2 regions of the Streptomyces sp. BBFR25 genome follow, and region 1 is predicted to be linked to the other one. Evidence: riboswitches for the same ligand, from Rfam matches in the RefSeq annotation. Region 1 holds a riboswitch; the other holds the start of a gene.
What was found. A riboswitch is a leader RNA that binds a small molecule or an ion and turns the genes downstream of it on or off. The one in region 1 is predicted to bind cobalamin.

Region 1 (2,865 bases):
CACCGTGCTGCGCCTGCCGGGCGAGTCCGCCGGCGCCGACCAGGACGTCGCCACCGCCCGCCGCCGCGGGCTGCCCGTCTACCACGACGTCGCCGAGATTCCGCGCCGCACCCCGCAGGAGACCAGGTGAGGAGCCGCCCGGGTGTCGACACCCCCGATCACCGCGGACGCACCGGTCTCCACCTCGCCGGACGCGACCTCACCCGCAACCCCGACGTCCGGATACGCGACGTCGAACTCACCTCCCAGGGCTGGCACGTCCTGCGCCGCACCACCTTTGACTACCGGCGCCGCGACGGACGGTGGGAGACCCAGCAGCGCGAGACCTACGACCGCGGCAACGGCGCCGTCGTCCTGCCCTACGACACCGAACGCGGCCGCGTCCTGCTCACCCGCCAGTTCCGCTACCCCGCCTACGTGAACGGCCATCCCGACGGCATGCTCATCGAGGCGGCGGCCGGACTGCTCGACGCCCAGGACCCGCACACCGCGATCCGCCGCGAGAGCGCCGAAGAACTCGGCATCGGACTCGGCCCTCTCACCCACGTGCTCGACGCCTACATGAGCCCGGGCTCCGTCACCGAGCGCCTCCACTTCTTCGCCGCCCCCTACACCCCGGCCGACCGGACCGGCACGGGCGGAGGAGTCGAGGAGGAAGGCGAGGACATCGAAGTCCTCGAACTCCCCTTCGCCGAGGCCCTCGCGATGACCCGCGACGGACGTATCGCCGACGGCAAGACCGTCATGCTCCTGCAATGGGCTGCCCTGTCCGGGCCCTTCGCCCGACAGTAGAACGGCCGCCCGTTTCAGGCCACGTGCGGTACAGCTGAACTGCCCCTTCTACCCTCGTTGTTCGGTTTTCTTGACTACTTCATGCCGTTATGGTCGATTATTTATTTGCCTTATGACAACTACCTGGATGGGAGAGTGACTGCGCCTGGGATCGGCGTGAACATGTCCGGCTCCTGGTCGGGAGTCAGCGCGGTCGGGCCGGCGCGTGCCCTGGAGGACCACCTGGCCGATCCTCGCCGGGCTCTCCGTCCGCGCGCGGTCAGGAGGCCGTACGCCGGTGCGGCGGCGTGATGGCGTACAGGTCGAGGATGTCCGGCCGGGGTGCGACGCCCGGTCCGCCGGCGCGTACCCAGGCCGCGATGTCCTCGGTGGCGTCCGGGTCGTTGACCAGCCCCAGCCAGACGGACCGGGCTCCGGCGGCCCGGCCCCGCGCGGAGGGCTGTACGACGACGACGTTGGCCTGTTCGCAGACGTCGAGGCAGTCGGAGACGCGTACCGGTGCCGCGGCGCGCAGGCGTTCGATCTGGGCCGCGTGGTCGACGCCGGTCACCTTGGGGCTGCCGCAGCAGCAGTCGCGGCACACGACGATGCGGCAGGGTACGGGGCGGCCGTGGGCCGTCGCGGGCCTCGCGTCCTCTGGCGTTCGTCCGGTCGGCGTTGCGGGCATGCGGTGCCGTCCCTCTCTCCGGGGAGATCCGCCCCGGTGGTCCGTCGAGGAGGCGACCGCGTGAGTCTCCTGGCTCTCGGGTCGATGCTCGTCCCGGCCTTCCCACCCGTTGCCGGGCAGTGGCCAGTCGGGACTCGCTCGCCGATCACAGTGGCGGGACCGCGCCGGATTCACACCGGCTTCCTCGTTCCGCCGTCGCCTTGTCGCCGGCCATCATGCCATCCCGGGAACTCCGTCCCACCCGCCCGGTATTGGCCGTCAGTCCGTCTCCTGTTCGTGCGGGGCGGTCGCGGGCGCGTGGGTCGGGCGGTCCCGTCCGCCGTCACGGCCCGACACCGCCACGACGACGAGCCCGACGACGACGGCCGCGGCGGCGACCCGGCCTGCCCCCCGCATCCACCACCCGGGCCGGGCCGCGCCACCGCGCCCGCGGGCGGAGCCCAGCCGTTCGGCCCGCCGGGCCGGTCGCAGCAGGCGGAGCAACAGCAGTGCCGCGACCGGCAGTTGCAGCAGCCACAGGACGGTGCGGGGCCATTCCCCGTACCAGACGTTGGTTCCGTACAGCAGCGTGTGCCACACGCTGAGCACGTAGACGACGATCACGAAACGGTGCAGCCGCCGCCAGGTGTTCGCTCCGATGCGGTGCCGGACGTAGAACAGCAGCCCCAGCGGGATCGCCAAGTACAGGGCGCCCTGGCCGAGCGGGATGGCGATCCGGCCGGTTCCGGAGTCGTACCAGCCCGGCACGAAGGTGTCCGCGAAGCCCACCCAGAGCCGTTCCGCCCAGTCCACCTCCGTCTCGTAGCGCACGAGTTCGGCCGCGAACATCAGCGCGTGCGCCGCCATCAGCGCCATGGTCGTCAGGCTCGTGGTGCGGTGCCAGCGCTCCAGTACCTGCCGGGAGACCGGCAGCCGGGTGGGGCGTGGTCCCGACAGCAGCAGGCCGAGCATGACCGTGCCCCAGGCCCACAGCAGCCCCGACCATCCGAACGCCTGGCTGAGCAGGTACATCCAGTACGTACCGGGATCGTCCATGAACGGCATGACCGCGACGGTGTCCGAAGCACCCGATTCCATGCGGGCGTACAGGAGCGCGAAGACGAGCGCCGTGACCACCACCGCCGCGGTGGCGTCGGGCAGGGCGGACCGCAGGTCGCCGCGCAGCGCGACGCGGTCACCGGGAGGACGTTGCCGCCCGGGCGGGTCCGCCGACCCGTCTTCGTCCGGCCTCGCGTCTGACAGCATCGGGCCTCCCGGGCACGGACTATCGCGGGGGTGGTGCGCATGTGGCGTGGGGCAACAAGTCTGGCTGAAGGGGCGGCGATCCTCCGAGGTGTTATCCGGCCAGAGCCATCACGCGGCCGGCTCCGCCCGCCCTTTCGCCCGTCGATCGGGGAAACGTAGGA
Region 2 (3,477 bases), 1.2 Mb from region 1:
CCTGCTTCCAGGCGTACGCGTACATCGAGGAGAGCTTCCCGATGGTCGGCGTCTCCAGGAACAGGTTCAGCGACTGGGCCTGGTCGAGGTACGGGGTGCGGGCGGCGGCCATGTCGATCAGGCCGCGCTGCGGGATCTCCCAGGCGGTGCGGTACAGCGCGCGCACGTCCTCGGGGATCCAGGAGAAGCCCTGCACCGAGCCGTTCGCCTCGCGCAGCGCCTCACGGGTGCGGGCGTCCCACACGCCGAGCCGCTTGAGGTCGTCCACCAGATACGAGTTGACCTGGAGGAACTCCCCGGACAGCGTCTCGCGCTTGAAGAGGTTGGACACCTGCGGCTCGATGCACTCGTAGACACCGGCGATGGAGGCGATGGTCGCGGTCGGCGCGATGGCCAGGAGCAGGGAGTTGCGCAGCCCGGTCGTCGCCATCCGCGTGCGCAGCGCGGCCCAGCGCTCCGGCCAGGCGGGCGTCACGTCGTAGTGGTCCGGGTGCAGTACCCCCTGGGCCGTACGGGTCTTCTCCCAGGCCGGGGCGGGGCCGCCGCGTTCGGCGAGGTCGGCGGAGGTCTCGTAGGCGGCGAGCATGATCCGCTCGGCGATCCGGGTGGACAGGGCCTTCGCCTCGGGGGAGTCGAAGGGCAGGCGGAGCTGGAAGAAGACGTCCTGGAGGCCCATCGCGCCGAGGCCGACCGGACGCCAGCGGGCGTTGGAGCGGGCCGCCTGCTCGGTCGGGTAGAAGTTGATGTCGACGACCCGGTCCAGGAAGGTGACGGCGGTGCGGACGGTGGCGTCCAGGCGCGCCCAGTCCATGTCGCCGCTCGCGGGGTCGGCGAAGGCGCCGAGGTTGACCGAGCCCAGGTTGCAGACCGCCGTCTCCCCGTCGTCGGTGACCTCCAGGATCTCCGTGCAGAGGTTGGAGGAGTGGACGACGTGGCCGGGGGTCGCGGTCTGGTTCGCGGTGCGGTTGGCGGTGTCCTTGAAGGTCATCCAGCCGTTGCCGGTCTGCGCGAGGGTGCGCATCATGCGGCCGTACAGCTCACGGGCGGGCAGCGACTTGCGGGCGAGCCCCGCTTCCTCGGCCCTGCGGTAGGCCGCGTCGAACTCCTCGCCCCACAGGTCGGTCAGCTCCGGCACGTCGGCGGGGGAGAACAGCGACCAGGTCCCGTCGGCGTCCACCCGGCGCATGAACTCGTCCGGGACCCAGTGCGCGAGGTTCAGGTTGTGCGTACGGCGGGCGTCCTCGCCGGTGTTGTCCCGCAGCTCCAGGAACTCCTCGACGTCCGCGTGCCAGGTCTCCAGGTAGACCGCCGCGGCGCCCTTGCGGCGGCCGCCCTGGTTCACGGCGGCGACCGAGGCGTCCAGCGTCTTCAGGAACGGGACGATGCCGTTGGAGTGTCCGTTGGTGCCGCGGATCAGCGAACCCCGGGCGCGGACGCGGGAGTAGGCGATGCCGATGCCGCCGGCGTGCTTGGAGAGGCGGGCGACCTGGTGGAGGCGGTCGTAGAGGGAGTCCAGCTCGTCCTTGGGGGAGTCCAGGAGGTAGCAGGACGACATCTGGGCGTGCCGGGTGCCGGAGTTGAAGAGGGTGGGGGAGGAGGGGAGGTAGTCCAGGCGGCTCATCAGGCCGTACAGGGCGGCGACCTCGTCCACCGCGCGGTCCGTGTCGTCCTCGGCGAGTCCGGCGGCGACCCGCAGCAGGAAGTGCTGGGGCGTCTCGACGGGCTTGCGGGTGATGGGGTGCCGGAGCAGGTAGCGGCTGTAGAGGGTGCGCAGCCCGAAGTAGCCGAAGCGGTCGTCGGCGTCCGGGTCGATCAGCGCGTCCAGGCGGGCCGCGTGCAGCCGGACGAACGCGGCGGTGCGGTCGGCGATCAGGCCCTCGCGGTGGCCGGTGGCGACCGAGTCGGTGAAGGCGGCGACGCCCTGGGAGGCGGCCTCGGCGCGGATGCCGATGGTCAGCAGCCGGGCGGCCAGCCGGGAGTAGACCGGGTCCTCGGAGATCAGACCGGCCGCCGCCTCCGTGGCCAGCTCGCGCAGCTCGGCCTCGTCGGCATGGGCGGACCGGCCCCGCAGCGCGGCGGCGGCCACCCGGCCGGGGTCGGCGCCCTGGAGGTCGGCGGTCAGCCCGGTCAGGGTCCGCAGCAGGGCGGCACCGGGTCCGTCGGGTTCCCCGGTCGCCGTCACCGGGGTCGCTGAAGCCGGATCGGCTGGCGCGATGGTCACGTGGAGCACTCCCTCGCTCGGCACGGGGCCTGGCGGAGGGCAGGGGGCTCACGAGCGCGCACGGCGTCGCGTCCACCGGCCCATTCCACGAGGCCCGGACGTCATGGCACCCGGGCCAAGGCGGCCGGGCGCACTGTCGGCAGGTCCTCGGACTGGACAGGCGTGCGCGCACGTGAAGACGTACGGATGCACGCAAGTACACCGTTGCGGGACAGTTCCGGATTCGCACCGGATTCCCCTGCGGCGACAGCGAGCACGAGCATACATCTTGTGCCGGGTGACGCGAGCACCCCCAGATGTTGTGTCCGGACGGCGCGTCAGGTGTCGCTCTGGGCTGGCGTCAGAGCGTCAGCCCGTAGGCGAGCAGCATGATGTCGTCCAGCTCCGGCAGGGGGTTCCAGTCGCGGGCGGGGGTGCGGCAAAAGCCCAGGCGTTCGTAGAGGCGGTGGGCGGTGTGCATGGCGCGCTGGGTCGACAGCACGACGCCCGCGCAGTCCGGCACGGACCGGGCGCGGTCGACGCAGGCCCGCACGAGGGCCTCGCCGGCCCCGCGGCCGCGTGCCTCGCGGGCGACGGCGAGCATGCGTATCTCGGCCTCGCCGGGACGCGCGATGTCCGCCATGGGGCCGCCGGACGGCACGAAGGTCACGCCGCCGAGCACCTGGGCGCCCGCCGCGGCGACCAGCACCTCGGCGGCCGCGGCCCGCTTGGCCACGTCGCGCAGCTCCTCCAGGTAGGAGTCGCTCGCCCCGAAGTCGAGGAGGTTGTCGCCCAAGTAGGCCTGCGCGGTGATCTCGCCGAGGGTGTCGTACTCCTCGGCGCTCGCCCGCCGGATCACGAAGTCCATGACGCCGAGTGTGCCCGACGGGTACGACAACGGGCCGCCGGATTTCTCCGACGGCCCGCTGACGTGGCGCCGCTAGTGCGAGCTGCCCGCCGTGGCCGGCGGCAGTTCCACCTGGACGCCGGGGTCGCCGGCGTCCGCCGTGTAGTCGCTCGGCTTGGTCTCGTCGACGCCGTCGGGCGCCTTGGCCGCCCTCAGGACGAAGGTCAGGACCACGGTGACCAGGACGTTCAGCACGAAGGCGGTGAGACCGATGTAGCCGATCTCGCCGATGCCGGGGATCTCGTCGGAGGAGCCGCCGAAGTGCTTCTGGGTCGGCGAGGCGACACCGTAGGCGGCGACCGTGCCGTAGACCATGCCGACCGCCCAGCCGCCGAGCAGCGCCCAGCGGTGGAACCAGCGGGTGAACAGG

Region 2: linked by a shared signal. The riboswitch ahead of ACGH52_RS25645 (ribonucleoside-diphosphate reductase subunit alpha) and the one ahead of ACGH52_RS31025 ((2Fe-2S) ferredoxin domain-containing protein) in region 1 are both predicted to bind cobalamin.

Annotation. Positions count from the first base shown of each region.
Region 1 is NZ_CP172447.1:6,806,638-6,809,502, reverse strand. Features, by position in the region: partial or broken gene ACGH52_RS31035 (DUF4406 domain-containing protein) at 5-130, shown strand; gene ACGH52_RS31030 (NUDIX domain-containing protein) at 127-792, shown strand; gene ACGH52_RS31025 ((2Fe-2S) ferredoxin domain-containing protein) at 1,052-1,459, opposite strand; cobalamin riboswitch at 1,522-1,648, opposite strand; gene ACGH52_RS31020 (ferric reductase-like transmembrane domain-containing protein) at 1,718-2,704, opposite strand.
Region 2 is NZ_CP172447.1:5,593,636-5,597,112, forward strand. Features, by position in the region: gene ACGH52_RS25645 (ribonucleoside-diphosphate reductase subunit alpha) at 1-2,221, opposite strand, end outside; cobalamin riboswitch at 2,342-2,501, opposite strand; gene ACGH52_RS25650 (GNAT family N-acetyltransferase) at 2,562-3,068, opposite strand; gene mctP (monocarboxylate uptake permease MctP) at 3,141-3,477, opposite strand, start outside.